One region of the Jeotgalibaca sp. PTS2502 genome, then DNA from elsewhere that is predicted to be linked to it. Evidence: predicted binding sites of a transcription regulator. Region 1 holds the regulator's gene; each other region holds the start of a gene.

Region 1 (10,523 bases):
TTGCATCATGGGTTGTTTCACGTTCATTATGGCCACGACCAATGATTTCGCCATCCAAAACCACCACCGCGCCAATCGGAACTTCACCCAATTGTTTGGCTTTTTCCGCTTCTTTTATAGCTTCTCGCATAAAGCCTTCTTTTTCTTCTTGATTCATACGACACCATCCTTTTTCACCCCTAACTATAGCATATTTTCTTTCCAAGATTTAGCAATTCTGCCAGGATAATGATAAAATAAAGCTATTATAATTTGATTGTGAGGGAGCATTTTGATTGAAGACTTACTAGAAGACCTATTTCCAGAATTAATCATTAACCACTCGTCCCGAATGGGTGACGGCTACTTTAGTGTTCCCTACGAAGATAACTGGCTGCACTTCCCGGCTGATTCCATTTCTGACCGTGAAAAAAAACTAATTGTCCAACTAACAACACCAGAAGTGGTTCATTTCAAAAAACAAACTAATCGCTGGGCGCGGTTTCTGCTTGAACAGTCTAGTGATATACCTACTAACGCTAACAAGGTCCAACTCTTACAGGTGTCCATCAAACACGCCGATGATGACAGCTTCGACTACCAACTATGGTTAGATGCTTTTAAAAATACCTTGAGTTTTGTAAAAGACGGCTTCTTTATAACCGAGACGTATGGTGTGTTAGTCATTGATAACCCGAGCCATATTGACCTCTTAGAAGAAATTGAAGGCATTTTAAATGTCTTGGACGATGATTTTACTGTTCAAACTACCGTTTATTTAGGACAAAATTGGCCAGTTGATAACCAACTGCCTGCCTTATTTGCTGAGGAACAGCAGATTTTCATGAACCGCCGTTCTCATTACCAGCGCAAAAAGATTGCCACCTTAGCCGAACACGCTATTACCTACTTTACTTATGAAGCTGCTTCAAAAAGCACGATTCTCAACCGCTTAAAGGAAGCCATTTTTGCAATTGATGGTGGCAATGAATTAGTCATGGCCATGTGGCAAAATCTTGGTAATATTTCTAAGGCTGCTAATGATTTGTATGTTCACCGCAATACTTTGCAATACCGTATTGAGCGCTTTTTCCAAGAGACGGGTGTTAACTTAAAAACCATGGATGATCTATTGCTCAGTTACCTAGCCATCCATGCCCGCTTTGAAAAATAATTTTTTTTGCTTCAATTAAGTAAAGATTTTTGCTTTTTTCAAAAATGAGCGCATAATACATAAGGTGTGTAGTGATATTTAACCTTGAGGTGATTAATTAAAATGATTGAAGAATGTATACAATTACAAATCGACCAAGCTATTGATGCTTTAGCAGAGGGTGAAGTGGTCGTTTTCCCAACTGAAACAGTTTATGGCATTGGTGTCGACTCAACGAACTATGAGGCAGTTGATCGTTTATTTGAAGTGAAACAACGACCAAAAGATAACCCGGTTACCCTTCATGTTTCGGATGTTGATATGGTGAAGGCAGTCGCATATGTGACGGATGATGCGCAAACGTTAATGGCTGACTTTTGGCCAGGAGCATTAGCAATCATTCTTGAAGTCAAAGAAAATACTGTTTCGCCAAACGTTAATGCCGGTAAAAAGACAGTGGGTTTCCGCTTACCCGATAATGATATTGCCAAACAACTGATTGCAGGGTTAGGCAAACCTGTCGCTGGCACATCAGCTAATGTATCGGGACAATTGTCTTCGACTTCTTTTAAACAGGTAACGGAATATTTCCAAGATAACGTGGCGGCCTTTATTGATGGTGGTCCATCCCAAATTGGAATCGAGTCAACCGTTCTTGATTTAACGACTGATGTACCAACGATTATTCGACCAGGTAGCATCACTAAAGAACAAATCGAGCGGTCTATCGGCAAATCGATTACCGAAAAAACAAGCGATATTGCCCAAAAATATGCCCACTATACAGTTGAGAGTGATGTCCTTTATGGATCAGCTGGCGACATCTTAGCTTCTATCGACCTTTTGAAAGAAAAGAATTTTGGTGTTCTAGCTTCAGAATCAACGATTAACCAGTTGCCAGCTGAACTAGCGGAAAAAAGTTTAGCGATTAGTGACGATATTCAAGAAGCATTGAGCCAGCTATATCGCTCTATTGCCGAAATGAATACTCATCCAGATATTAATGGCTTCGTGTTAGAAACTCGTTTGAATGATGATTCAGCCTTTAACAATCGAGTCATTTCTGTTTCGCAAAATCAAGCACTGATTCAGTAGAAAGTACTTGGGCTTAGGCTCAAGTGCTTTTCATCTGCCTTAGTGTGAGAGACAGCTCAATTTTTGACGCTGTCTCTCATTATCGACAAAAAACGACCAGCTCTCGGCTGGTCGTTTGTTAGTTTCGAGTAAAAATCATTTGAACGGCATAATAGTCATAACGATGGACTGATGTTGATAGTTCAAAGGCTTCACCAGTATTAAGGTAACCAACTTGCTCTGCTACCGCAACAGGATCACCTTTTTCTAGACCTAGCTTTTCAGCCTCAAAATCTGTTGCCTTACGGACACTAACGGTTCGGTGGGCACTCTGGATAACTAATTTCAGTTCGCTCTCAATATAATTGTATATCGAACTCTGAACGTGTTCCATTTTTAAAGAAGGAATCACATCAATCGGCATGTAAGTTTGTTCAATAACACGCGGCTCCCCATCAACTAGACGAACACGGTAAATGTCGTAAATAAAACTGTCTTTTGTGACATTTAGTTGAGAAGCGATTTCCGGTGACGCTGTTCGAACTGAAAAATTCAATACGTTACTGCTGATCGCTTTGTCTTGATTCATGGCCGACATTCCTCGGAATTGGTTGGCCATGTGAATATGCTTCATCTGGCTCTCACCCAAATCCTTCACAAATGTGCCTGATCCTCTTCGTTTAATCACAAGTCCTTCTGCCACTAAAATATCTAAAGCGCGTTTAATAGTCATTTTACTGACACCATAATCGACACACATTTCTTTTTCTGACGGCAATTGCTCATTAATCGCATAGACCCCTGTCATAATTTTATCGCGGATATCATTGGATATAAAGACATATTTTTGCATATTTCACCTCTTTCGACCTGTTTTATAATTCCTATCTATTTTACTCTATTTTTAAACATTGTCGACTTTTTTTTTAAAATTAATCAACTATAAGCTCTTGCAAGTGATCTGGGAGATTAAAGCCATTGTCTTCAGCCATTTGTTTATACCAGTAGCCAGACTTTTTAATGGTTTTAACTTGTGTATGAATGTTGGTCGAAATCAAACTATAACGGTTGCGGTAGGCATTTTGCCAAGACCAACAATCAATCGGTATCCATAGATGATAACCAAAGCAAGCTGATCCTTCTATTATCCCTTTATGCAGCCAGCTCAAGTGTTCTTGAAAAAACTGGATACGGTAGTCATCTTCAATCTGGCCGACTTTATTCAAATAGCGTTCTTCGCGCGACACACCCATACCATTAACCACTCAGCCTGTTCCATCTGAGAAGGTCGAATATCGTTACCTTGATTATCTGTTTCCCATTGATTCGTCTTATTCACCCAAATACGTGGAAATTCCACCAGTTGGAATTCTGAAAAAGGTAGCTCTCCGTCACTTTGCACTTCCCGAATACGGCCATGAATACTTACCTAGGATTAACGATGATTACAGACATTTTTTAATGGACTAAGACAAAAAAGGAAGCTGAGATCATTTTCTCAACTTCCTTTTTAAGTTATAAAACTCTTTTTTTACTTGTTAAAAATGTCTTCAACCGTATCAACGACATTGCCTTTGTAGTCTGATGCTTTATCTTTTACGTCTGAGAATGCATCTAGAGCAGCGTCTTTCCAGTTGCCAGTGTGGTCAAAAATCTTTAATAAGGTGTCGATTTCACGATCACTCATGGCATCCACAGCCTTTAAGACTTTTGCACTTCCTTTGAATTTATTTTTAACGAAACTTTTTACACGGTGGCGATTAATATACGAACCAATTCGATCCACTGTGTCTTCTTCATAGGCAACGACAGCAGCAACTGCAGCAACCGCCGCTGTGGCAGCAAGTCCAACTAATAAGGCTTTTTTTGAATTTTTCATACTCATACTAATCGCTCCTTCTATCTTTATGCTATCATTTTAACATAGATCAATGAGAACACTAAATGATATGAAAAACTAGACATCTCCTATAACTTATAGGATAATATGAAAATTATCTCTTTTTTGGAGGGCGTGTACATGTTAACAAAATGGCTTCAACGGTATCTTAGTAAAAAAGTCAAAACAGATAACCGTGTGCAATTGGGCATTTTATCCGGAAAAGTTGGATTAGCTTCCAACCTTGTTTTATTTGCGATTAAGTTATTAGCAGGGGTCCTATCAGGTAGTATTTCCATTATTACCGATGCTATGAATAACTTATCTGATACGGCTTCTTCTATTCTAGCCCTTTTTGGTTTTTATGCTGCTGCTAAACCTGCCGACCAAGAACACCCTTACGGTCATGAGCGTTATGAATATATTAGTGGGCTTTTAATTTCATTAGTCATTATTTTTGTGGGAGGCCAGTTTCTCGTCTCTTCAATCGATCGCATCATTCATCCCGGCACTCTAAAAATGAATCCATTAATTGTCATCTTACTACTTTTTTCTATTATCGCTAAGTTATTTCAAGGGAAATTTTACCAAGTCATTGCTGAGGCCATTCATTCCAATACCTTAAAGGGCGTTGCACAGGATAGCTTCAATGATGTTTATTCAACCATCGTTGTTCTCTTAGCCTCTTTAGTGGAGTATTGGTTGGATTGGAAAGTGGACGGCATCGCCGGCGCTGTATTGGCTGTCTTCATTATTTTTAGTGGCCTTCAAATGATTCATCATTCTATTAATGATCTGTTGGGGATTCGACCTGACGAGGACGCTATTCGGAAAATGATTGGTTTACTCGACCAGTATGAGATGATTGTGGGCTACCATGATTTGTTAGTCCATAATTATGGGCCTAATCAAACCCATGCGACCATTCATATTGAGATTGATGATAGTTGGAGCTTATCGCGTGCGCATCAACTAATTGACCAGATTGAAAAACGCTTTTTAGAGGAACTGGATGTGGAATTGGTTTGTCATGTGGATCCGATTGCGGTTCAAAACGAACGGCATACAAAAGTCTATCAACAGATTAAAGCGATTTTAAAATCCTATTCTATGAATTTGACATTCCATGATTTTCGCATTGTGGAAAACAAGGATCGACCCTTAATGCAATTCGATATTGTGGTTCCTTCTAGTAGCTCAGAAACAAACGAGACGTTATTAAAATCAATTACTCAGGATATCCACACTCAAATTGGGGATTATGATGTTGAAATTGATTTTGATCGCTTGTATATTTTAGAAGATGTGAAGAACTAAAAATAAAAACCCGTTTATCCACATGTGGACAAACGGGTTTTTATTTTTAGTTATTAACGAGTTCTCCCTTTTCTTCCATTATGGGAGTCTCCTTTTTTTCTTTAACTGTCATCCTAATCGTACCATTTCGAGCACCTAGCGTGACATGGTCTCCGTACTTAATCGCTCCGCTTAATATTTCTTCACTCAAGCGATCTTCGATTTCTTTCTGAATCGCACGGCGAATGGGACGGGCCCCATATTCTGGGTCAAAGCCAGCTTTAGCAATCACTTGAATGGCTGCTGGCGTTACTTTAACGTGAATATCAAGGTCTTCTAAACGTTTAACAATATTATTTGCCATCAGTTTAACAATTTCAGATAATTCTTTTTCACCTAATGAATGGAACACAATGGATTCATCAATTCGGTTTAGGAATTCTGGTCGGAAGCTGTTCTTCAATTCTTCACGAATTCGTTTCTCCATAGCTGTATAATCGTGTTTAGCGTCCTTAGCATTGAAACCAACCATTTTCTCATCTCTTAAGGCTGTTGCACCAAGATTAGATGTCATAATTAAAATCGTATTTCTAAAGTCCACTTTTCGCCCTTTTGAATCCGTTAAATGACCGTCGTCTAATACTTGAAGTAAAATATTAAAGACATCAGGATGTGCTTTTTCAACCTCATCTAACAGAATAACAGAGTAAGGTTTTTGGCGAATTTTCTCTGTCAGTTGGCCGCCTTCATCGTATCCTACGTAACCAGGTGGTGACCCGACTAACCGGCTCGTTGAGAATTTCTCCATGTATTCAGACATATCGATTCGAACAAGGGCATCTTCTTCACCAAACATGGCTTCAGCGAGTGTTTTCGCTAATTCGGTTTTCCCAACACCTGTTGGTCCTAAGAATAAGAATGAGCCAATTGGGCGGGCTGGATCTTTCAAACCTGATCGTGCACGGCGTATCGCTCTTGAAACGGCACTCACTGCTGTTTCTTGCCCGATAACACGTTCATGAAGCACTTTCTCAAGTCTCATGAGGCGCTCACTTTCCTTTTGTTCCATTTGGTAAACAGGGATACCTGTCCACAGAGCAACAACTTGAGCAACATCAGTTTCATCAACACTTAAAGTGTAATGACCCTCATCCTGAGCAGAAGACTGGGCACGAACCTTTTCTAAGCGTTGCTTTCTTGATAATTCTTTTTTTCGAATACGGGCTGCTTTTTCAAAATCTTGTGCAAGAATTGCTTCTTCTTTTTCTTGAGCAAGACGCTCGATTTCATCTTCTAGTTTACCAGCAGGCGTATCGCCATGAGTCACATCAAGACGGACTTTAGCTGCTGATTCATCAATTAAATCAATGGCTTTGTCTGGTAAACGACGGGCCGTAATATAGCGAACAGATAAGGCTACCGCAGCTTCAATCGCTTCATCCGTGATTTCAACATGATGGTGTTCTTCATAACGGCTACGAACTCCTTTAAGAATTTGAGTTGTTTCTTCAGCAGTCGGTTCGTCAATCGTAATAGGAGCAAAGCGACGTTCCAAAGCGGCATCTTTTTCAATATACTTTTGATACTCATCTAATGTTGTCGCACCAATCGTTTGTAGCTCTCCACGAGCAAGCGCTGGTTTTAAGATATTAGATGCATCGATTGCTCCTTCAGCACCACCAGCTCCAATTAAGGTATGCAATTCATCAATAAATAGAATAACATTGCCATCGTGGTACACTTCATCAATGATTTTCTTCATCCGCTCTTCAAACTCACCACGATATTTGGTCCCAGCTACAAGTGAACCCATATCGAGCATCATTAAGCGTTTATTCGCTAATGTTTCGGGGACTTCGCCGTTCACAATTTTTTGAGCCAATCCTTCTACAATAGCTGTTTTACCAACTCCTGGTTCTCCTACTAAAACAGGATTGTTCTTTGTACGACGTGAAATGACTTGCAGAATACGTTTCACTTCACGGTCTCTGCCGACAATTGGGTCTAATTGTCCGCTTCGAGCAAGGTCTGTCATATCACGCGCTAAGGCATCTAGGGTTGGTGTTCCATCAGCTGCCTTTTGAGCTTTTTTAGCCCCTTTAGTTGCTGATTTCGGTACATCTTTTAATCCAATTTTTTCATATAGAGTACGTTGTAATTGGTTTAAGTCTACTCCGATATTTTTAAGTATTTTAACTGCTAAGATTTCTTCTCTTAATGTCCCCAGTAAAATATGTTCTGTGCCAACTTGAGGGACACCCAGCTTTTGCGATTCTGCAGTTGCATACATCATTACTTTTTTAGCGCGAGGCGAAAATGGCATCGGTGCAAATTGATTTGCTAGTGGACGTGCCGTACCGTAGCCTGTTAGATGTTCAACTTCATCACGAATAATCGCTTCATCAATATGGAAGCTACGCAAAACTTTACCAGCAATTCCTTCTGTTTCACGAATCAGCCCAAGTAAAATGTGCTCTGTGCCAATCGTTTGGTGTTTAAAATAATGAGCTTCTTCTGTTGCTAGTGAGAGTGCCCGACTAGCTTTTTGTGTAAATAGTTCATCCATTCATAACGCCTCCTTTACAGCATTTTTTTCTTTATCAGTTATGCTTCATAACGTAAGCTTGTTAGTAATTTTTTCAATAATCCTGCTCGAACCGCATCTTCATTTTCTTGCAACGCTTGTAAAAAGGCTTTATCCATAACGGCCAGTATCAAGTTTCCTTCTCGCTTAGAAATGATCTTTTGATTGTAGAGATTTTGGACAACCGCATAAGCGTCCCTTTCGCCAATACTATTCCCAACAATACGAATCATTTCATTAAGCAAATCAACTTTTTCTAAAAATTTAACTTTCATAATGCGAATGTAACCACCACCACCGCGTTTACTTTCCACTAAGTAACCATGTTGCTCAGTAAAACGGGTATTGATCACATAATTAATTTGTGAGGGTACACAGTTGAAATGAGTTGCCATTTCATTACGGCGAATTTCAACCTGTTCCTCAGTATTTAAAATCTGTTTAATATAGGCCTCGATAATATCGGACATATTTTGGTTTTGCAAAGGAACTGCCTCCTCTCACCTGACTAATTTTGACTATTACAATTAAATAGTAAGCCATTCAGTCTTAAGTGTCAAATACTTGGCTTGATTTGCTGACCTATTTCTATTGTATGACTTATTATTATAGCCTAATTCAGTATAAATTTAAACTCTTCTTCTTTTATTAAGAAAAGCGAACAAGTCCGCCTTGGCCTATGAAAAAATAGGAAATTTGACCCTGAATTGTCAGGAGACTTCACGCTTCAGCGGGTTAGTCGAATGATATGCGTTAGCGAGCAGCGAAGCGCGCAATGGGGCAAATTTATCTTTTTTTCACTAGGTCAGGACTTGGGAGCTAGACATTGATGGCTGAACTTATAATCCCCTAGTCTATTAAAAAAGCGTATCTCTACTCAGTAGACATACGCTTGTTATTGTTATGATATGCACTCAGCAGGAGTCGAACCTGCAACCGCCTGATTCGTAGTCAGGTACTCTATCCAATTGAGCTATGAGTGCTAAAAAAGTAGGAAGTGAAGGTCTAAGGATAGATCTCCACTTCCTTAATGATGCCGGCTAAAGGACTTGAACCCTCGACCCTCTGATTACAAATCAGATGCTCTACCAACTGAGCTAAGCCGGCATTAAATGAGTCATGTAGGGCTCGAACCTACGACCCTCTGATTAAAAGTCAGATGCTCTACCAACTGAGCTAATGACTCAAGACAATAAAAAAAACAAAATATTGCGCGGCAGCGTCCTACTCTCACAAAGGGAAACCCTTCACTACAATCGGCGCTAAGAAGCTTAACTTCTGTGTTCGGGATGGGAACAGGTGTGACCTTCTTGCCATCGCCACCGCACATATTTTGTTGTCTTGCTGAGGTTGTTCCCTCAAAACTGAATAGTTAACATGAAACCCTTGGTTTAAAACCCATTTTACGTCATTACCGTTTTATTATTGGTTAAGTCCTCGACCGATTAGTACTAGTCCGCTCCATACATCGCTGCACTTCCACTTCTAGCCTATCTACCTGATCGTCTCTCAGGGGTCTTACTCATTTAAAATGATGGGAAATCTCATCTTGAGGGGGGCTTCACGCTTAGATGCTTTCAGCGTTTATCCCGTCCACACATAGCTACCCAGCAATGCCCTTGGCAGAACAACTGGTACACCAGCGGTGTGTCCATCCCGGTCCTCTCGTACTAAGGACAGCTCCTCTCAAATTTCCAACGCCCGCGACGGATAGGGACCGAACTGTCTCACGACGTTCTGAACCCAGCTCGCGTGCCGCTTTAATGGGCGAACAGCCCAACCCTTGGGACCGACTACAGCCCCAGGATGCGACGAGCCGACATCGAGGTGCCAAACCTCCCCGTCGATGTGAACTCTTGGGGGAGATAAGCCTGTTATCCCCAGGGTAGCTTTTATCCGTTGAGCGATGGCCCTTCCATGCGGAACCACCGGATCACTAAGCCCGACTTTCGTCCCTGCTCGACTTGTAGGTCTCGCAGTCAAGCTCCCTTCTGCCTTTGCACTCTACGAATGATTTCCAACCATTCTGAGGGAACCTTTGGGCGCCTCCGTTACATTTTAGGAGGCGACCGCCCCAGTCAAACTGCCCGACTGACACTGTCTCCCCACCCGATAAGGGTGGCGGGTTAGAGTGGTCCTGCTACAAGGGTAGTATCCCAATGACGCCTCCATCGAGACTAGCGTCCCGACTTCAATGGCTCCTACCTATCCTGTACATGTAGCAGAAACAATCAATATCAACCTGCAGTAAAGCTCCATGGGGTCTTTCCGTCCTGTCGCGGGTAACCAGCATCTTCACTGGTACTATAATTTCACCGAGTCTCTCGTTGAGACAGTGCCCAAATCGTTACGCCTTTCGTGCGGGTCAGAACTTACCTGACAAGGAATTTCGCTACCTTAGGACCGTTATAGTTACGGCCGCCGTTTACTGGGGCTTCAATTCAAAGCTTCGCCGAAGCTAACCTCTCCTCTTAACCTTCCAGCACCGGGCAGGCGTCAGCCCCTATACGTCATCTTTCGATTTTGCAGAGACCTGTGTTTTTGATAAACAGTCGCTT
Region 2 (10,523 bases), 780 kb from region 1:
AATTTGTAGGAAGAGGTGCATCACGTCTGGGTGAGCTTTTTCTACTTCATCAAGTAAGACAATACTATATGGGTTTCTTCTGACACGTTCGGTTAATTGTCCAGCCTCTTCATAGCCAACATAACCAGGAGGTGATCCAATCAGTTTTGAAACAGCATGTTTTTCCATATATTCACTCATATCAAAGCGAATAATGGCATCTTCTGTGCCAAACATTTCAATCGATAATTGTTTAGCTAATTCTGTTTTACCAACACCTGTAGGTCCGACAAATAAGAAGGAACCAATTGGACGGTTTTTACGAGCAAAGCCAATACGGTTACGGCGGATTGCTTTGGCAACTTTATCAACGGCTTCATCTTGACCGATAACATGTGTCTTCAAGTCTTTATCCAAGTTTCGTAATTGCTCTTGTTCCTTTTCAAGTAAATCACCAACTGGAATATTAGTCTTGATTTCGATAATAGTCTGAATGTCTTTTTCAGTAACGATATTATCTTCACCACTTGCTTGGGGATTTTCTTTCATATTCTTTAAGTGAGTAATTTGATCACGGTAGTAGGCCGCTTTTTCATAGTCTTCTGCGTGAAGAGCAGCTTGTTTTTCTTGCTCAGCTGTTTCCATACGGTCATCAATTTCTTTGGGATCAACTAATTTTAGTGATAGATTCTTTTTAGAACCTGATTCATCAAGTAAGTCAATTGCTTTATCCGGTAAAAAACGGTCTTGGATATAGCGATGTGATAAATGAACCGCAGCCTCTAGAGCTTTATCTGAATAGCTCACCTTGTGATAGTCTTCATACTTGTTGCGTAAACCTTGTAGAATAATCAAGGTTTGCTCCGGTGTAGGTTCATTAACACGAACGGGTTGGAAACGACGTTCAAGGGCAGGGTCTTTTTCAATTTTACGGTATTCATTTAAGGTTGTGGCACCGATTAATTGTAGTTCACCTCTAGCCAAGGCTGGTTTTAGAATATTACCTGCGTCCATACTACCTTCAGCGCTTCCTGCTCCAACGATTTCATGAATTTCATCGATAAATAAAATGATTTTCTTGTTTTCTCTTACTTCATTCATCAGTTGTTGCATCCGTTCCTCGAATTGTCCACGGATACCTGTTCCTTGAACAAGTGAAACAACATCTAATCGGATGACTTCTTTATCGAGTAGCTTTTGAGGCACATCGCCATCGACAATGTTTTGAGCAAGTCCTTCTACAACGGATGTTTTACCAACACCTGCTTCACCGATTAAGACGGGGTTGTTTTTATTGCGTCGATTTAGAATTTCAATGACACGAGCAATTTCACTGTCACGGCCAATAACAGGATCAATGGCACCTTGTCTAGCTAGCTCCGTTAAATTAACACCAAATTGGTCTAGCAAGCCGCTACCGCCTTGTCCTTTACTAGGACGACTAGCAGGGTCTTGTGATGGTTGTTGACGATTTTGATTAGGGAGTTGACGGAAGAATTGTTCCAAATCACCCATATTAAAAGGGTTACCGTTATTAGCAGACGAACCAAAGAATCCCATACCGCCGCGATTTCTATTTTGTGAAGCTTGCCACTGTTGATAACAATTTTGACAAAGGTCTAATTTTTGAGTTTGACCATTGAGGGTTGCATACAAATGAATGGATGCTTCATTTTTTTCACAATTCATACATTTCATGGGCTTAACTTCCTTTCTGATGAGTATTGTTATTTAATTACTTTTTTTATCAATTCAAGGTCATTTAACCTTGTGATCTTATTATACATTGACCAATTTTGACTTTCAAGTTTTTTAACTTAGATGTCTTACAAGCAAGATGAGAAAGGCTTAAGGATAAGCGTCATCAATAAATCATCGATTTATAATAATTGATGAGATTTTCTCATCAAAAATGAGATTTACTTTGAAAATAGTTGTTCTTATTGAGAAAAAATGGTAATCTTATTCTATGAAAGGGTTATATTTCCTGTTTTTTTATTTTGCTTATTTTTAAAAAATTTGTGGAGTAAAAGGAGAGGTCTTTTAACCTATAAATTCATAAAAAAGGGGATTAGCACAATGGAGAAAAAAGATTTTCATATTACTGCTGAAACAGGGATTCACGCAAGACCTGCAACATTACTTGTACAAACTGCAAGTAAATTCAACTCTGATATTAACCTTGAATATAAAGGTAAATCAGTAAACTTGAAATCAATCATGGGAGTTATGTCACTTGGTGTTGGCCAAGGCGCAGATGTAACAATTACAATTGAAGGTCAAGACGAAGCTGAAGCTATGGCTGGTATCGTCGAAACACTTAAAAAAGAAGGGTTAGCTGAATAATATGGAAAACCGTTTAATGGGTATTGCTGCTAGCGATGGTATCGCAATCGGTAAAGCCTATCTATTAACGGAACCTGATTTAACCTTTGCTAAAAAAACAATAGATAATCCAGAAGGCGAAATTACTCGACTTCTGGATTCTTTTGAGAATGCGAAGCGTGAAGTTCAGGCAATCCGTGATCATGTTGCTATTGCAGTAGGTGAAGAAGAAGCACAAGTGTTTGATGCACATGTGATGGTTCTTTCGGATCCAGAAATGTTAGATACAATCAAATCAAATATTACTGATAACAAAGTAAATGCTGAACAAGCATTAGCAGATGTATCAGGACTGTTTATCGCTATGTTCGAAGGTATGGTTGATAACCCATATATGCAAGAACGCGCAGCTGATATTCGCGACGTAACTGAACGTGTTATGGGGCATTTATTAGGGGTTAAAATTCCTAGCCCAGCAACAATTAAAGAAGAAGTTGTTATTGTTGCAAAAGACTTAACACCAAGTGATACAGCACAATTAAACCGTCGATATGTCAAAGGTTTTGTAACCGATATTGGTGGACGTACATCTCACTCAGCTATCATGGCTCGTTCGTTGGAAATACCAGCTGTCGTTGGAACAAAAACGATTACAGAGTTAGCTGCTGATGGCGTAATGGTAATCATCGATGGATTAGATGGGAACATTATTGTTAATCCAGATGAAGCAACGTTAGCAGAATACAAAGAAAAACAAACAGCTTTTGAAACGCAAAAAGTAGAATGGGCTAAACTAAAAGATGCTAAAACTGTCACAAAAGATGGTAAGCATGTTGAACTAGCCGCAAACATTGGTACACCTAAAGATTTACAAGGTGTTAATGATAACGGTGCAGAAGCAATTGGTTTATACCGTACTGAATTTTTATACATGGATTCAGAGCAGTTTCCAACTGAACAAGAACAATTCGAAGCTTACAAAGCCGTTCTCGAAGGTATGAATGGCAAGGCTGTTGTTGTTCGTACAATGGATATCGGTGGTGACAAGGAATTACCATATCTTCAATTGCCTGAAGAGATGAACCCATTCTTAGGTTACCGTGCAATCCGTATCTGTTTAGCAGAACCTGATATGTTCCGTACGCAATTACGTGCGTTATTACGTGCGTCTGTATATGGTAAACTTCGTATTATGTTCCCAATGATTGCAACTTTAAATGAATTTAGAGAAGCAAAACAAATGTTGGAAGAAGAAAAAGCTAAATTAGTTGCTGAAGGTCAATCAGTATCTGATGAAATCGAAGTAGGGATTATGATTGAAATTCCAGCTGCTGCTGTATTGGCGCACCAATTCGCTAAGGAAGTTGACTTCTTCAGTGTTGGTACTAACGATTTAATCCAATACACAATGGCTGCAGACCGTATGAACGAACGCGTATCATACTTATATCAACCATATAACCCAGCTATCTTAACACTATTGAAACACGTTATCGATTCAGCTCATGCTGAAGGTAAGTGGGTTGGTATGTGTGGCGAGATGGCCGGAGACCAAACAGCAGTACCATTGTTATTAGGACTAGGCTTAGATGAATTCTCAATGAGTGCATCAAGTATCCTAAAAACAAGAAGCTTACTAGCTAAACTAGATTCAAAAGAAATGGAAGCTCTTGCTCACAAAGCAATTAATGAGTGTTCAACTGTTGAAGAAGTTATTGCGCTAGTTGAAGAACTAACAGAATCATTAAGTTAAAAAGGGTGGAGGCTGGACGTAATTGTCTAGCTCCTTTTTTGATTATTGGACTAAAGTCTAGTGTTTTTTTTGAATGGGTTCCTATATACTTAATTTATAAAAAAACTTACTGGAGTGATAGAGGGTGAAAACATGCGAGTAGGAATGTTTACGGACTCATATTTCCCACAAATTAGTGGAGTATCGACTTCGATCAAAGTTCTGAAAGATGAACTTGAAGCACAGGGGCATGATGTGATTATCTTTACAACAACAGATCCCAACGCTCCTGATAGCGAAGACGGTATTGTTCGACTGAAAAGTATTCCATTTTTCTCATTTAAGGACCGAAGAATTGCCATAAAAGGTTTTTCTAAGGCTTTAAAAGAAGCGAAAAAACAACGGATCGATATTGTGCATACCCATACTGAATTTAGTTTAGGATTGACTGGGAAATTTGTTGCCTATATGTTAAAAATACCGACCATTCACACTTACCATACGATGTATGAAAAATATTTGCATTACATTGCCAATGGTAAAATTATTAAGGTAAGAGATGTTAAAATAGTCTCGCGTGCGTTCTGTAACCGAACAAAAGGCGTGATTGTTCCTAGCCAACTCATGAAGGATACCTTACGTTCGTATCATGTCTCTAAAGAAATAAGAGTGATTCCAACTGGCGTGACACGAGTAGAAAAAAATCCCTCTATAAAGAAAGAATTAAGACAAAAGCTAAGCTTAAATGAAGAGGATATTGTTTTATTATCCTTATCACGGTTAGCTTTTGAAAAAGACCTTGATAAAATGATTATCGCTTTCCCAAGTATTTTAGAAGGCCAATCAAATGCCAAATTAATATTTGTTGGCGATGGTCCTGCGCGACAATCACTAGAAGAATTAGTGGCAGAAAAAGGGTTAGAGGAAGTTGTGACATTTGTAGGCGAAGTGAACAACGAATCTGTTTATGAATGCTATCAAATGGCAGATGTTTATGTGAGTGCGTCTGCAAGTGAAACACAGGGACTCACTTATTTAGAGAGCATTATGAACGATTGTCCAGTCGTAGCGAAGGAAAATGATTACCTAAAGGGTATTATTAAAAATCCGACGCTAGGATCACTTTACAAGGATGATCATGAACTGCCAGCTGCTGTTAACCATGTGATCGAACAAAAACAGGCTGAAATAAATCAAGAGTGGGTAGACCAGCGACAAGAATTGATCAAAGAATTATCTTCAGAAACCTTCGGAAAAAAAGTCATTAGCTATTATAAACATGTCATTGAAAATTATTATTTTGAAACCGAAGACGAGCCAATGTCCTTATTGAAGTATTACTCAAGACTGAAATCATAATAAAAGATTGGTAAAAAGCCGTGTAGATGTTATATACATTTACACGGCTTTTTTGATGTTAGCTTGTATAGTTAACTACAAATAATTATATAGATTCTCTTATTCAATTTACCCAATAGGGTGCGCTTTTTAGTTAATTTCTAACCAAATAGTCATATATGACTATTTGGTTAGAAATTAACTATTCTGTGTTATATTAAATATAATCATAGAATAAAAAAGTATTTTATTTTTATGACAAACATCCTCGGATGAGAAAGGATAAGTAATATGAAATATAAAAAAAGTATCTTATTGAGTATCTTAGTGCTTGTTGTATTAATTGGTGGCTTTTTTAGTTGGAAAATCTATCAAGATAAGACTAGGGAGTTTATAGATGTTACGGATTTAAATGATATTACTATGGTGAATCAAGACGGACAACTGTATATTGTTGGAATCGCAGATTTATCTCGATTCGAAAGAGTTGCTAACTACGGGGCAATTCAAGTCGGGAATTCAGTATATATTTACATTACAAAGACAAAGGCTATTGTCAGAAAAAATGAAGTGAGTGAAAATATTTCGAATATATTAATAAGTGATGAGGAAATCGAACCTGAAAAATATTATATCGTTAGTGGCGAGGGTATTGAAGTAAAGCCAACAGATAACCCTAGAGAGAACTATTATGATATAACAAAGTATTCTGAAATTAAAGAACTTGAAGAAGCCAAGTAAATTGTAAGTTTTTGAAAGTATCTGAGTGAAATATTTATATTAATATATTGAGAGGAAGTGGAAAAATATGAAGAAAAAACTATCTTTAATGATTTTGGGACTATTAGTTATCTTTAGTCTCTCTTTACCTAGTGTACAAGCAGCACAAGGCACTTGGAACTCAAGTTGGCAGTGGGATGCTAATGGAGTTTCAAGTATTGGTACAGCAAATGCTCAAAATGAAAGTGGTTATTTTTCTTTAAGAGTTATTCGCGCAGGAAATCAGTTTATTGGAAATAAAAATGTTCTTTTAGCTCCAAATCAGAGCGCTTCTACAAGTTTTTGGGGGCAACCGCTATTAGATAGACAAGGACAAGTATTAGTTTCAGCTAGGTACTATCATACGCCATGGTTCGATATATAAGTTTTTAATTCTAAAAAGAGTCAACACATTGGCTCTTTTTTTGGAGGAGTATAAATGCTTGAAATCAATAATCTCTGAAAGAGGTATGACGGCGAACTAATATTGGAAGATGTTACAATGAGCTTAGATGATTCTTCTAAAATTCATGTGCTTATAGGAGAAAGCGGTAGTGGAAAAACAACATTATTTAATATTATTTTCGGACTAGATAATGACTATACAGGGGAATTTAAGTTGTTTGAAAAACAATCTTCTACTATTTCAAATAATGAGTGGGCTTCAATAAGGTCACATGATATGAGAATGGTTTTTCAAGATTATAAATTATTGGAAAACTTTACTGCCTATGAAAATATTTATCTTTCAGGACAGTTTTCTGAAGAAAAAATCAATTTGGTGTTCAAAGATTTAGATATCTATGACGTTAAAGACCACTTAATATCTGAATTAAGTGGGGGCCAAAAACAAAGAGTTGCCATTGCAAGGGCGGTTATTACAGAACCACAAATTTTGCTTATGGACGAACCGACAGGCAATCTAGATGGAATGACAACAGATAAGATAATGACTTACTTAGATAAATTAAAGGAAAAAGGGATTTTAATCGTTGTTATAACTCACGATGAGGCCTTAGCTGAGGCTGCTGACGTTGTATACAAACTTCAGCATAAAAAAATCACCTTAATAAAGACTAAACATGAAAATTCAACAAAAAAATCCCAAAAAGAGAGTAAAATAACTAATTTAAAGGACGCTAAAGCTAGCAATCATGTCTGGGAGTATACAACCAATAATTTGAAACGGACTTGGAAGAAAATATTTTTAACAGCCATCCCAACAATTATGATTATGACGATGTTCATCTTAGCTTTTTCTGCATACCGTTCTAATTCAACGTTGTCTTTTCAGAAAATATTTGCTGGAATCGGAGATAATATGATTGTTTTGGATACGCAAAAACTAAACTCAGATACAGTAGAAACGTATAATGATAAGGGTATATTAAGTTCTTTTGATGGTGAGCGTATTGGTTTTTCAACTGCAGATGTTCAACGTGTAAATGATATTGATTACGTAAAGGAAGTCATTCTAGTGTCGGAGGATATTCAATCGAACTATGATTTTAATTTTAATACATTTAACCAAACCTTTTCTCAGATAGACTTCACAGATTCAGTGAAAAAATATGTTGGCATTGTGTCACCAGTAGAAAATATAGGATTCAACTTTGTTAAAAATCATGTACCTTTTAACATAGCTCATGATTATAATAAAGATAATGTTACCTTTATTTCAGGTGATTTTCCTAAAGACAATAGTAATGAACTAGCAATTCCAGATGTCTATTCGCTACTAGCATTTAATAATGAAGACTTCAGTAAAGTAGTAGGAGAGTCAATTAATTTAGAAGTTAGAAACGCTCAAAATGAAATAGAGCAATATAGCTATCAGATTAGCGGTGTTTATAATACAAATTTTAGAAATGTTGTAGAGAGTCAGTATCCAATTTATACCGGTTATTTTTTGGAAGATGCATCTCAAATATATCGGACAGAGGAATCGTATGAATTCTATAGACGAGTTCTGTCAGAAAATCCGCAAACAGAAACATTCAATCAACAACTGATTAAGACCTATCAAGACTATCAGACTGCTGTAGGGACAGGCTTAATGACCATGATAGTCAAAGTCGATAGCTCTCAAAACATTGAATACGTTAATAAAGAATTACAAGCAATCTATCCTTCTTATAAACGCGTTTCACAATATGATTTAAAAAGAGGAGAACTTTCAACTATTTATAGATCACTAGTAAATATACTTGTCATAGGATCTACGATCATTGCTGTTGTAGCAGGTATTTTAATATCCTTTTTAAATAAAGGATATATTTACAATCGTAGTAAGGAGTTGGCAATACTCTATAGTATTGGGTATAGAAAAAAAGATATATTTATGATCATTTCACTAGAAAACGTCATATTATTTAGTGGCTATTTCCTTATTTCCATCATAGTCGCCTATTTTTCTAATTTACTTTACTTTAGTCAAACACCAAGGTTTATGCTGTTTGACAATATTTTTGAATCAATAAATATGATTTCTATCATCCTACTAGTCTGTATCATGCTTATCATTTCTATTGTATGGGGAGTTAACGGCGTTAAACAGAAAAACTTAAAAACATTTTTAAATAAGAATTAAACTAATTTCTATAATTTTGAACCTCCTTTAAACAGACTGTTTGGCATGACAGTTAACTTTTTAGGAGGTTCAATGCTATACTAATTGATAAGAACTGATTATTGGAGGAATGGATATGACAAAGACAATTGGATTTATTGGAACGGGTGTAATGGGGTCTTCGATGGTGAGACACCTTTTAAAAGCAGGTTATCAAGTCAATGTCTATAACCGTACAAAACATAAAGCAGATGCCTTAGTTGAAGAAGGTGCTATTTGGCAAGATACACCGGCAGAAGTAACAAAACAGTCTGATGTCATTATTACAATTGTGGGTTACCCAACCGATGTGGAAGAAACTTATTTTGGTGAAACTGGTATTCTGAATGTTGCTAAAGCAGGCGATATTGTGATTGATATGACAACAAGTACACCATCATTAGCGGTTAAAATTTATGAAGCTGCTAAAGAAAAAGGCGTACTAGCGCTTGATGCACCAGTTTCAGGTGGAGACATGGGTGCTAAAAATGGAACATTAACAACCATGGTCGGTGGCGATCAAGCAACATTTGATGCAGCAGAAGCAATTTTAAATACCTTCTCAAGTAAAGTCATGTTGCAAGGAGTAGCCGGAAGTGGCCAACATACGAAAATGGCTAATCAAATTATGATTGCTGGAACAATGACAGGAATGACTGAATTAATGGTTTATGCTAAAGCAGCAGGCTTGGATATTGAAAAAGTAATCGAACAAGTTGGGGCTGGTAGTGCGGGAAACTGGTCGTTGAGTAACTATTCACCACGTATCTTGAAAAAAGATTTTACGCCAGGGTTCTTTGTTAAACACTTTATTAAAGATTTGAAGATTGCCTTGGATGAAGCAGATAAAATGGGGATTGATTTACCAAGCACAACTTTAGCTAAAGATCTCTATGAAAAATTAGCAGATAAGGGCATTGAAAATGATGGCACGCAGGCTTTGATTAAACTTTGGTGGGGAGAGTAAAGGAAATCCTCAGACTGATAATAAAATTCTAAAATTACGCATAATTTGATGCGATGAAAACGAAATAATGCTAGAATAGATAAGAAGTCAGTCTGGAAAGGGGAAAAACTATGAAACCTTCACAATTATCTGCAATCATCCGACGACTAGAAGTGATGATGGAAGACAACGGAGAAATCGAAGTTCGCCGTTTTGAAAAAGATGGAAACGAGCGATGCGTTGTTAAATATAACCGAGATGCTGAAACATTTGAGTTAGAAGAGCACGCAAGTAATCAAACTTATCAATTTGATGATTTAGATTTAGTAGCAATTGAAATCTTTGAGTTACTACAAGACTAAAATAAAATGATGTCTACTAAAAATCCCGCTGAGTCATTCTGACTTTTGCGGGATTTTTTTCTTCTATTTATAATGTATGCGTTATCATTGAAGGTTTCTAATTTATTTTTAACTTTTGGGTAGAGAAATTTAAAAATATTAAGTATACTGGGGAATAATAGATTAGGGATAGGGGAGACGACAGTGAAGGAAACAGTGAAAATAGGGTTATTAGGATTTGGAACAGTTGGTTACGGTGTCTATGATATTTTGAAAAACAATCAAGAGAAATATGCATCGCTAACACAAATAAATATTGAAGTTAGTAAAATTCTTGTTCATGATACGGCAGCTTTTCCTGAAGCGCTAGCAGCTGGGATTCCCTTGACGGACCAATTTGAGGAGATTGCTCAAGATGACAGCATTTCAATTGTTGTTGAAGTAATGGGAACAGTTGATGTTGCAAGAAACTTTATTACTAAAGCTCTTAATAGT
Region 3 (10,523 bases), 870 kb from region 1:
TTTCCTCCTTTAGGATAATCAGTTTTTTTATTTTAAAGGGTATCCCCTTTTAAAATCGAGTTAGCGGCACCTTCATCTGTTACAAGCCATGTATGATCAGGTGCGATATGTGAATAAGCTTTAATCGCTTTTGCTTTTAATTCTCCTCCTGCTATGGCTATCGCATAGGGAATTTCTTCGACGTCTTCCATTTGAAGACCAAAACGCGATAAACGAGAGGTGATATTACCCTTTTCATCAAAGTAACACCCAAATGCTTCTCCGACTACTTCACTCTCATTTAACCGTTCTTTTTCGTCAGCTGACATGCGCCGTCGTTCCATCATAACTTTAGCATTTCCGATGCTATATAACAAGCAATTCGCACGTTTCATCATATTAATTGTGTAACGAATGGTTGGTTCATCTTTCAATGAATCCAGTGCCTGTGCACTTAGGTTGTCCGGAGCAAATAATGCTGTATTTTCCCCGCCTGTTGCTTGCGCCATCAGATCACTCACAGTGTTGGCTTGAATGGACATCACTTCACCTAAGCCGCCTCGTGACGGAACAAATGTGAACTTACGATTATCAGATAAATCTGTCGTCATATGTCTTGCCATAGCGGCCATGGTACTTCCACCTGCTACTGCAACGATGAATTCACCTTCTGGTAAAAGCTCATCGAACATTTCGACTGCTGCTATTCCTAACTGGTCGAGCACGTCCGGGTCATCATCAAGGTTTCCCGGTATAATGCGACAGAGTTGTAATTTCAGCCTTTTAGCTAGTTCCTCTTCTTTTTCATTCATCTTCATAAACTGATCAACAGTTTGTTCAAGTTCAAAAAGAATCTTCTTCCCTTTAAGAGTCAAGGTCATACCAGCCTTGGAACTAGAGATAATACCGTTTTTTCGTAAAAAATCTGTTTCTGTGCGTAAGGTACGTTCAGACTGATTCAACTTTTCCGATAACGCCCGTCGTCCAACTGGTGCGGACTCTCGAATCTCTTTCAAAATTCGATAACGAGAATGAAGAACTGATAATAAATCAGGAACTATTTTCTGTAAGACGGAAATGGAATTCTTCATATAATCCCCCATCTCTAATATATTGGACGATTTAAGTCCAACAAAGAAAAATTCTTCTTTAAAAAATATTATTTTATTTTTAGTTGAAAAAAGGAGAAGTAATCTGCATTTCTTAACCTTACGCATTTTATTCTAACAATTTTAATAGCATTTGACAAGCCTTTATACTTTTAACTTTGTTTTCTTACTATTTTTTAATAGTTGTATTGGTCATTTGTCGTCCCATTATGCGCAATAAGAAAGGCAGCCTGATAATCGGCTGCCTTAAACACATTACGCTAAACTTTTAGAGCTTGTCATCACTTCATCGATAATACCATATTCTTTTGCTTGATCAGCACTCATATAGTTATCACGGTCAGTGTCTCTCTCAATAACTTCCATTGGTTGTCCTGTTTTTTCAGATAAAATCTTATTCAAACGCTCACGCGTTTTTAAAATGTGTCGTGCAGCAATTTCAATTTCAGTTGCTTGACCTTGCGCACCGCCTAATGGTTGGTGAATCATAATTTCAGCGTTTGGCAAGGCAAAACGTTTCCCTTTAGCTCCTGCTGTTAATAAGAAACTACCCATTGAAGCTGCCATTCCCATTGCGATTGTTTGAACATCTGCCTTAACAAAGTTCATTGTATCGTAAATCGCAAGCCCTGCTGATACAGAACCACCTGGTGAGTTGATATAAATATAAATATCTTTTTCTGGATCTTGAGCATCTAAGAATAATAATTGAGCGATAACAGAGTTAGCTGTATTGTCGTCAATTGGGCCACTCAACATAATGATGCGGTCTTTTAAAAGTCTTGAATAAATATCATAAGCGCGTTCACCGCGTGATGATTGTTCGATAACTGTAGGTATTAAATTCATGTTAGTTTCCTCCTATGCGATAATTTCTCTCTTTACATTTCTCATTGTATAACAAAGGTCAAACAAGGTCAATAATTAAGTGTCGCTGTTTGACCTTCCTAGAAAGAAGCTTATTCTAACCTATTTTACCAAACTTTTGAAATTATTATAGGACATTTGCTCGAAAAAGAAACAATCGAATGTTTTTTCGATTGTTTCTAATCAGTCCTTATAAGTTTTCGATTAACAAGTCTCCAAATTGCGAACAGCTTACCTCAGTTGCGCCATCCATTAGACGAGCAAAGTCATAGGTTACCGTTTTATTTGAAATGGTTTTTTCAAGAGCAGCAATAATCAAATCAGCTGCTTCTCCCCATCCAATATGCTCTAACATTAAAGTTCCAGAGAGAATAACTGACGATGGATTAACCTTATCAAGACCTGCATATTTCGGTGCCGTCCCATGTGTTGCTTCAAAAATAGCATGCCCGGTCAGATAGTTAATATTCGCTCCAGGCGCAATACCAATACCGCCTACTTGGGCAGCAAGAGCATCTGAAATGTAATCCCCATTCAAGTTCATAGTCGCCACAACATCAAATTCAGCTGGACGCGTTAAAATTTGTTGAAGGAAAATATCTGCAATGACGTCTTTGACAATAATTTTACCGGCAGCAACAGCTTCGTCTTGCGCTTTGTTCGCTGCATCCGCTCCATCTGCTGCTTTAATCCGATCATACTGTTGCCAAGTAAAGACAGCATCGCCAAACTCCTTTTCAGCTAGGTCATATCCCCAATTTTTAAAGGCTCCTTCTGTGTACTTCATTATATTACCTTTATGAACGAGTGTGACTGTCGGACGATTTTCCTTAATGGCATACCTAATAGCTGCTCTAACCAAACGCTCTGTCCCTTCTTTAGAAATAGGCTTAATACCAATCCCACTTGTTTCAGGGAAACGAATCTTGTTGATGCCCATTTCATTAATTAAGAAGTCAATTATTTTCCGTGCTTGGTCACTATCCTTCTCAAATTCGATACCGGCATAAATATCTTCTGTATTCTCTCTAAAGATAACCATATCTGTTAATTCAGGTTGCTTTAACGGTGATGGTACCCCTTCGAAATAACGAACAGGCCGTAAACAAACATATAAATCAAGCACTTGCCTTAAAGCAACGTTCAACGAACGGAAACCGCCACTAATCGGTGTTGTTAAAGGTCCTTTTATAGCAATCAAGTATTCATCAATCACATCGAGGGTCTCTTTAGGTAACCATTCTCCTGTTTGGTCATATGCTTTCTCTCCTGCTAGAACTTCTTTCCAAACAATTTTGCGTTTTGCTTGATAGGCTTTCTCAACTGCTGCATCAAAAACGCGTTCAGCTGCTTTCCAAATATCTGGTCCGATCCCGTCTCCTTCAATGAAGGGAATAACAGGATAATCAGGTGTCACTAACTTACCATCAACCACTTGAATTTTTGCTCCATCTACCATAAACATCCTCCTTGGTTACTATCGCTTGTCAATTGGAATATAAACTTGACCACTTGGGCCAATATAGCGTGAACGCGGACGAATCAAACTATTGTTTTCGCGCTGCTCCTTAATATGTGCTAACCAACCCGATACACGGCTCATAGCAAAAATCAGCGTAAAGAGATCACTTTCAATTCCCAACACATGATAGACCGTTGCAGAGTAGAAATCGACATTGGGTATTAACCCTCTTGCATCACGGATATACTCTTCAATTTCGACTGATATATCGTACCATCTCGCATCTTCCGTATCATGAGTCAGTTGATAAGCCATTTCTTTTAGATAACTTTGACGTGGGTCTACTGTTTTATAAACACGGTGGCCAAAACCCATGATTTTTTCTTTAGAATCTAACTTTTTCTGTAAATATTCTGCAGCTGTTCCATTGTTATAAATCTCTTCTAGCATATCAAATACTCGCTCGTTAGCTCCCCCATGAAGCGACCCTTTTAACGTGCCAATAGCAGTAGTCACACAAGAGTATACATCTGATAAGGTTGACGCTGACACACGAGAAGCAAAGGTCGATGCATTCAGTTCATGATCGGCATGAAGAACAAGCGCTTGATTTAATGCCTTTACCTGAGTTGCTGTCGGTTCTTCACCCGTTAACATATAAAGAAAATTAGCAGTAAATCCTAAATCATTTCTCGGTTGAATCGGATTCAACCCTTTACGAAGCCTTGAAAAAGCAGCAACAATTGTTGGCATTTTCGCTTGTAAAGATAAGCTTTGAATCTTAACTGATTTTTCTGAATTTTCTTCAGCATAAGGATCAAAAACCCCTAACAAAGAGACCGTCGTACGTAAAACACTCATCGGATGAAGATTTTGTCGTGTTTGAATTCTTAAACAAGCTTCTACTTCACCTGAAATACTCGACCAATCTTTCAATTCTTGTTGAAAAGTTGCGAGCTCGTCTTGAGTCGGTAAATGACGGTACCACAGTAAAAAGATAACCTCTTCGAAACTAGCGTCATTATTCATTAATTCTTGGATGCTATAACCCGCGTACGCCAATTCATCATCAATGATCGAACTGATTTCGGTATCACAAGCATAGATATTTGCTAAGCCGCCTACAATTTCCATTCTTTCACCTTCAATTCTTTCGGGATTCATGTCTGCATGGTTTCCAATTTCTTACGGACAACCATCGGAAGAATACCTTTATGTTTGTAATAACGAATATCTGCTTCCGCATCGAAACGTACAATTGCTTGGAAGTTAATTTTTTCGCCATTTGGATGAAGCGCTCGAACATTAACAACTTCACGAATACCAGTTTCTCTTGGCAAATCAACAGAGAAGCTTTCTTCACCCGTTAAACCAAGTGTATCTGCATCTTCTCCTTCTAAGAACTGAAGAGGCAAGACACCCATCATCACTAAGTTTGAACGGTGGATCCGCTCATAACTCTTGGCAATAACAGCCTTTACACCTAGTAAACTTGTTCCCTTAGCAGCCCAGTCACGCGAAGAACCCATACCGTAATCTTCACCAGCTATTACTACTAGCCCAGTACCGTCTTCTCTGTATTTCATAGCTGCATCATATATCGTCATAATCTCGCCAGTTGGCCAATAAGTGGTGTAGCCACCTTCCGTACCTTCTGCCACTTGATTTCGAATCCGAATATTTCCAAAGGTTCCTCTCATCATGACTTCATGATGACCACGACGCGAACCGAACGAGTTAAAGTTTCGAAGCGAAACGCCATTTTCTTTTAAGAACTTACCAGCAGGTGAACGCATACCGATAGCGCCGGCAGGTGAAATATGGTCTGTCGTAACAGAATTCCCAAATTTAGCTAGCACACCAAGATTAACTAATGGTTCTATCTCGCCTGCTTCTGGACTCATATCTTCAAAATAAGGCGGGTTAGCAATATATGTTGAAGCCATATCCCACTCATAGACATTTTCATCAGTGGTTTGGATCGCATTCCAGTCTTCGTTAGCATGGAAAACTTCTGCATAATATTTTTGATAGAGTTCTGGCGTAACATATTTGTCAATGTAGTCATTGACTTCTGTTGCTTCTGGCCAAATATCACTTAAAAAGACATCTCGCCCGTCTTTGTCTTTGCCAAGTGCTTCAGTGGTTAAATTGATATTCACATTACCTGCTAAGGCATAGGCCACAACTAAAGGCGGTGATGCTAGATAGTTGGCTTTAGTTAGAGGATGAATCCGTCCTTCAAAGTTTCGGTTACCACTCAGTACAGAAGATACTAGCAAATTACCTGTTTGTATCGCTTCTTCAATTTCTGGTAGCAAAGGACCTGAGTTCCCAATACACGTTGTACAACCATAGCCGACTAAATTAAAACCTAACGCTTCTAGATACGGCATCAGACCAGCATCTTCTAGATAGGCTGTCACAACTTTTGACCCTGGAGCCAGCGATGTTTTTACAATTGGCGATACTGACAGGCCTTTTTCGGCAGCTTTCTTCGCTAATAAAGCTGCGGATATTAAAACAAAAGGATTAGACGTATTTGTACAACTTGTAATAGCGGCAATAACAACATCACCTGTTTTGATTACATGTTCTTGACCGTCAATGACACACTTTGTTGATTTTTCTAATTCTTTTAAATCTAAGCCGAAACCTTGGTTGCCTTCTGGCCCTTCTAAAGCGGCTTGGAAGGATTTCTTCATATCAGATAAAGGAATTAAATCTTGCGGACGTTTTGGTCCAGATAGGTTTGAATCAACTTCTGATAAATCAATTTCAATGACATTTGAATATACAGCCTCTACCTCTGGTTTATAAAAGAGATGATTAGCTGTAAGAACATCTTTCACAAGAGTTATGGTTTCATCCGAACGTTTTGTCAACGCCATATACCGTAATGTTTCATCATCAACTGGGAAGAAGCCACAGGTCGCCCCGTACTCAGGCGCCATATTAGCAATGGTTGCTCGGTCAGCTAACGTTAGTGATGCTAATCCTTCTCCAAAGTATTCAACAAATTTACCAACGACATTTGCTTGTCTAAGAACTTGGGTCACTTTAAGAGCTAAGTCTGTCGCAGTTGCGCCCGCTTTTAAATCACCAACAAAGCGCACGCCAATTACATCTGGAATTGGAAAGTAAGAGGGTTCATTTAACATACATGCCTCTGCTTCAATCCCACCAACTCCCCAGCCCAATACACCGATTCCATTGATCATAGTTGTATGAGAATCCGTCCCAACCAAACTATCTGGAAATGCCCACAGTTCACCCGTTTCTTCTTTAGAAACAACGACGTCTGATAAATACTCTATATTAACTTGGTGAATAATCCCTGTCGCTGGCGGAACAACACGATAGTTAGAAAAAGCATTCTGTGCCCACTTCAAGAACGTATAGCGTTCTTTGTTTCGTTCGAATTCTAGGGCAGCATTAAAGGCTAATGCTTCTGGCGTTCGGTAAGCATCAACTTGAACAGAATGGTCAACGACTAAGTCAACTGGAATCTCTGGGTTAATTTGGTCACCTATACCACCGAAGCGAATGAGCGCTTCTCTCATAGATGCTAGGTCAACAATAACAGGAACACCTGTGAAATCTTGCAGAATAACACGCGTCGGTTTAAATGGTATTTCGCCATCTTGCCGATCTTCTGCCCATTTTGCTAGTTGTTCAATGTTCGTTTCTGTTATATCGATACCATCTTCTTGTCGTATTAACGATTCCAACAGAATACGAATGGTGTAAGGAATCTTATCAATTGATACACCCAAAGCAGTTGTTACTTCAGCAATATCAAAATAATGGTATTTTTTTCCATTAGATGTTAATTCCTTCTTACTCAAATCATGATACGAAGTCATAGCTCCACTCCTATTCCTCAATAAGCATTAAAAAGTATTATCATTATAACCTCATAGTTTCTCATTGTAAATTCATTTTTATACGTGTATTCTAACTATAGTTTCATTTAACGTTTGGAAGAATGCTTACTAACGTTGTTATATCAAGTTTTCACTGTCCTTTTCATCAAAAATTATAGAGCATAATATTTTTAAAAATAAACCGTCATTTTGTTAGATTTTATAACACAAATTGCTTTTTCTATTGTTTTTTGATGATTTATCACAAAAACTATGTGAGGATATCGAACAAAAGGACAAAAAAAGAGAGTGGGAAAAAAGGCGTTTAGCCCCGAATCGTTGGACCGAAAAAACGCAGGGTGGTCGTAGACCATCCGAGTATTATTCGGGAAACGCATGTCGGGGCTGCCTTTTTGAGCACGTTTACGCAACAATTATTCGTATATAAAAAAGGGACTGGAGTTATTTCCCAGTCCTTTTTTGCCGATATTTTTCCGATATTATTTTAAAAAAGTCCTTTTCATACTATTGTGTCATTTAGAAACCTTGTTCTATCAACACTTTTGACGACTTTTCGCAAACCATCTTTTCTATTTACGTCTCCTGAGGGAATCGAACCCCCATCGCAAGAACCGGAATCTTGAGTGATATCCATTACACTAAGGAGACACAATAGTATTATTATAGCAAAGGTTAACCTTATAAACAATCATTTTCAAGAACTTTGACAATGAAAAACGCCTAAAAAAACAGCCACAAGTCGTTCTATAGAATGACTTATGGCTGTTTGGCTTTTATGACGCATTAATGGAGCACATAATAAAGAACGTTAACGCTTCTCTATTCTTATTTAACATATTCCAATATATGTTCCCAAGTTTGGCGGTCGAATACTTGCATGGCTTCGCCATCACCGAGAACACTATAACCGATTATTAGCCCCAGAGCAAATAAACCAACGGCTAATGCCACAAAAATAATAATCGTGAATAATGATTTAAAAATAGGTTTAAAATCAAACTTCATATTTAACGTCCTTTACTGTTAGTTTCTTTGTGTTAACCTTCTAAACCAGCTCGGTCCAAATTGGCGGCTACGTTTTTGCTTGCCAATGTTCTCAAGTAAAATACCTGTTCCTAATGCAACAGAGTCCAATGAATCTGGTGATGTAAAGACTGGTACGCCTAATTCATCACTGAATAATTGTTCAATGCCTTTAATCAAGGCTCCACCACCGGTTAAGACAATACCAGTATTAATGATGTCTGCTCCTAATTCTGGTGGTGTAATTTCAAGAACTTCCTTAGCCTGCTCTACAATCAACATTAACGTATCATGCATAGCATTGTAAACTTCTTCTGAAGTAATTACAATAGTTCTCGGAAGTCCAGTAACCATGTCTCTACCACGAATTTCCATACTGTCTAGTTTCTCTGGCAACAATGCTGTTCCAACATTTTTCTTAATTTGTTCAGCTGTACGCTCACCAATTAATAAGTTGTGCTCACGTTTGACATAGTTCATAATATCTGAATCTAATTTATCCCCAGCTGTTTTTATTGAACTACTTGTTACAATACCACCAAGTGATAGAACTGCAACATCACTCGTACCACCACCCATATCGATAACCATGTTACCGTTTGGTTGGAAAATATCTAGACCAGCACCAACAGCTGCAACTTTAGGTTCTTCTTCAAGGTAAACATTTCTACCGCCGCTCTTCTCAGCCGCTTCAATAATTGCTTTTTGCTCAATTGTCGTAATATTAGTTGGACAACAAATTAAAATATTTGGTTTCGTTAAAAGGCCCTTTACATTCAAGCGATCAATAAAGTGCGTCAGCATTGCTTCTGTAATATCAAAGTCAGCAATAACGCCCCCTTTTAATGGACGAATGACACGAATATTAGATGGCGTACGTCCTACCATTCGATAAGCTTCTGCCCCTACTGCTAATACGCGGTTTGTTGTTGTATCAACAGCAACAACTGAAGGTTCGTTTAATACAATCCCTTTTCCTTTAACATGGACTAATACGTTTGCTGTTCCTAAGTCAATTCCTATATCTTTAGCCACATTGTTCCCCTCTCACTCTGTAAAAATATCGTCAATCTCGTTTATTTTGCTACAAATAAGGCATCTAGGTCTGCTGTTGAAAGAACATGATCTTCTTCGTTCACACGTTCAATCTCAGCACCTAGCCCTCTTAATTTAGCATCAAATCCGTAATAACCACGGTCTAAATGTTTTAAGTTTGTTACGCGCGTATAGCCCTCAGAGACTAAACCAGCAATAATCAAAGCTGCTGCTGCACGTAAGTCAGTTGCTGCTACTTCTGCGCCTTGGAATGCAGAGTTACCGTATAATAGCACTGTTTGTCCTTCGATTTTAAAGTTAGCATTCATGCGTCTTAATTCTTCTAAGTGCATGAAGCGGTTCTCAAAAACGGTCTCTGTCATCGTACTTGTTCCTTGAGAAACAAGTTGAGCAATTGTCATTTGCGCTTGCATATCCGTTGGAAAACCTGGATGTGGCATCGTCTTCACGTCAGTTGCTTTCAACTGTTTTGGTCCAATAACTTGAATACCATTTTCTTTCTCTTGAATAGTAACACCCATCTCTTTCAATTTAGAAATCAATGGTTTGTTATGTTCAGCAATTGCGTCTTCTACGAAAACATCTCCATTACTGACTGCAGCAGCTACCATAAATGTACCTGCTTCAATACGGTCAGGAATAATGCTGTGTTCTACAGCATGCAATTCTTCAACACCTTCAATACGAATTGTTTCTGTTCCTGCTCCGTAAACGCGTGCACCCATGCGGTTCAAGAAATTAGCTAAATCTACAATTTCAGGTTCGCGTGCCGCATTTTCTAATGTTGTTGTTCCTTCAGCGAAGACAGCGCCCATCATCAAGTTTTGAGTTGCCCCAACGCTTGGGAAGTCCATATAAATACGCGCGCCCTTTAATTTGTCAGCATACGCTTCAACAAAGCCATTTTCAATTTTAATGGTTGCTCCCATTGCTTCGAAACCTTTTAAGTGCAAATCAATTGGACGGGTTCCAATTGCACAACCGCCTGGAAGTGCTACTTTAGCTTTCCCTAAACGACCCAACAACGGTCCCATTACAACAATAGATGCTCTCATTTTGCTAACATATTCGAATGGCGCTTCCCAACTAACGTCGCCAGTTGCATCTAATTCAATCGTACGTTCCTCTTCATTGAAATCA

What was found. The regulator CtsR, encoded in region 1, represses protease genes until heat stress. The targets are predictions, from matches to a motif close to TTGGTCAAAAAAGGTCAAANA.
Region 2: BW721_RS05160 (ATP-dependent Clp protease ATP-binding subunit) is a predicted target of CtsR. The motif match lies at 1,763-1,783, and genes of this name have one in related genera.
Region 3: clpP (ATP-dependent Clp endopeptidase proteolytic subunit ClpP) is a predicted target of CtsR. The motif match lies at 1,992-2,012, and genes of this name have one in related genera.

Annotation. Positions count from the first base shown of each region.
Region 1 is NZ_CP019433.1:1,827,941-1,838,463, reverse strand. Features, by position in the region: gene tadA (tRNA adenosine(34) deaminase TadA) at 1-157, opposite strand, end outside; gene BW721_RS09190 (helix-turn-helix domain-containing protein) at 272-1,153, shown strand; gene BW721_RS09185 (L-threonylcarbamoyladenylate synthase) at 1,256-2,227, shown strand; gene BW721_RS09180 (GntR family transcriptional regulator) at 2,346-3,059, opposite strand; partial or broken gene BW721_RS09175 (family 1 glycosylhydrolase) at 3,139-3,465, opposite strand; gene BW721_RS09170 (hypothetical protein) at 3,738-4,091, opposite strand; gene BW721_RS09165 (cation diffusion facilitator family transporter) at 4,227-5,402, shown strand; gene BW721_RS09160 (ATP-dependent Clp protease ATP-binding subunit) at 5,449-7,947, opposite strand; gene BW721_RS09155 (CtsR family transcriptional regulator) at 7,986-8,450, opposite strand; tRNA gene BW721_RS09150 (tRNA-Arg) at 8,875-8,948, opposite strand; tRNA gene BW721_RS09145 (tRNA-Thr) at 9,000-9,072, opposite strand; tRNA gene BW721_RS09140 (tRNA-Lys) at 9,079-9,151, opposite strand; rRNA gene rrf (5S ribosomal RNA) at 9,177-9,292, opposite strand; rRNA gene BW721_RS09130 (23S ribosomal RNA) at 9,391-10,523, opposite strand, start outside.
Region 2 is NZ_CP019433.1:1,044,871-1,055,393, reverse strand. Features, by position in the region: gene BW721_RS05160 (ATP-dependent Clp protease ATP-binding subunit) at 1-1,677, opposite strand, end outside; gene BW721_RS05155 (phosphocarrier protein HPr) at 2,059-2,325, shown strand; gene ptsP (phosphoenolpyruvate--protein phosphotransferase) at 2,327-4,057, shown strand; gene BW721_RS05145 (glycosyltransferase family 4 protein) at 4,190-5,395, shown strand; gene BW721_RS05140 (hypothetical protein) at 5,666-6,115, shown strand; gene BW721_RS05135 (hypothetical protein) at 6,183-6,518, shown strand; gene BW721_RS05130 (ATP-binding cassette domain-containing protein) at 6,636-8,723, shown strand; gene BW721_RS05125 (NAD(P)-dependent oxidoreductase) at 8,839-9,708, shown strand; gene BW721_RS05120 (YkuJ family protein) at 9,819-10,049, shown strand; gene BW721_RS05115 (homoserine dehydrogenase) at 10,233-10,523, shown strand, end outside.
Region 3 is NZ_CP019433.1:395,099-405,621, reverse strand. Features, by position in the region: gene BW721_RS01995 (sugar-binding transcriptional regulator) at 33-1,070, opposite strand; gene clpP (ATP-dependent Clp endopeptidase proteolytic subunit ClpP) at 1,344-1,937, opposite strand; gene icd (NADP-dependent isocitrate dehydrogenase) at 2,146-3,414, opposite strand; gene BW721_RS01980 (citrate synthase) at 3,433-4,551, opposite strand; gene acnA (aconitate hydratase AcnA) at 4,578-7,283, opposite strand; gene BW721_RS12315 (hypothetical protein) at 7,497-7,583, opposite strand; tRNA gene BW721_RS01970 (tRNA-Arg) at 7,881-7,952, opposite strand; gene BW721_RS01965 (DNA-directed RNA polymerase subunit beta) at 8,130-8,309, opposite strand; gene BW721_RS01960 (rod shape-determining protein) at 8,328-9,362, opposite strand; gene murA (UDP-N-acetylglucosamine 1-carboxyvinyltransferase) at 9,404-10,523, opposite strand, start outside.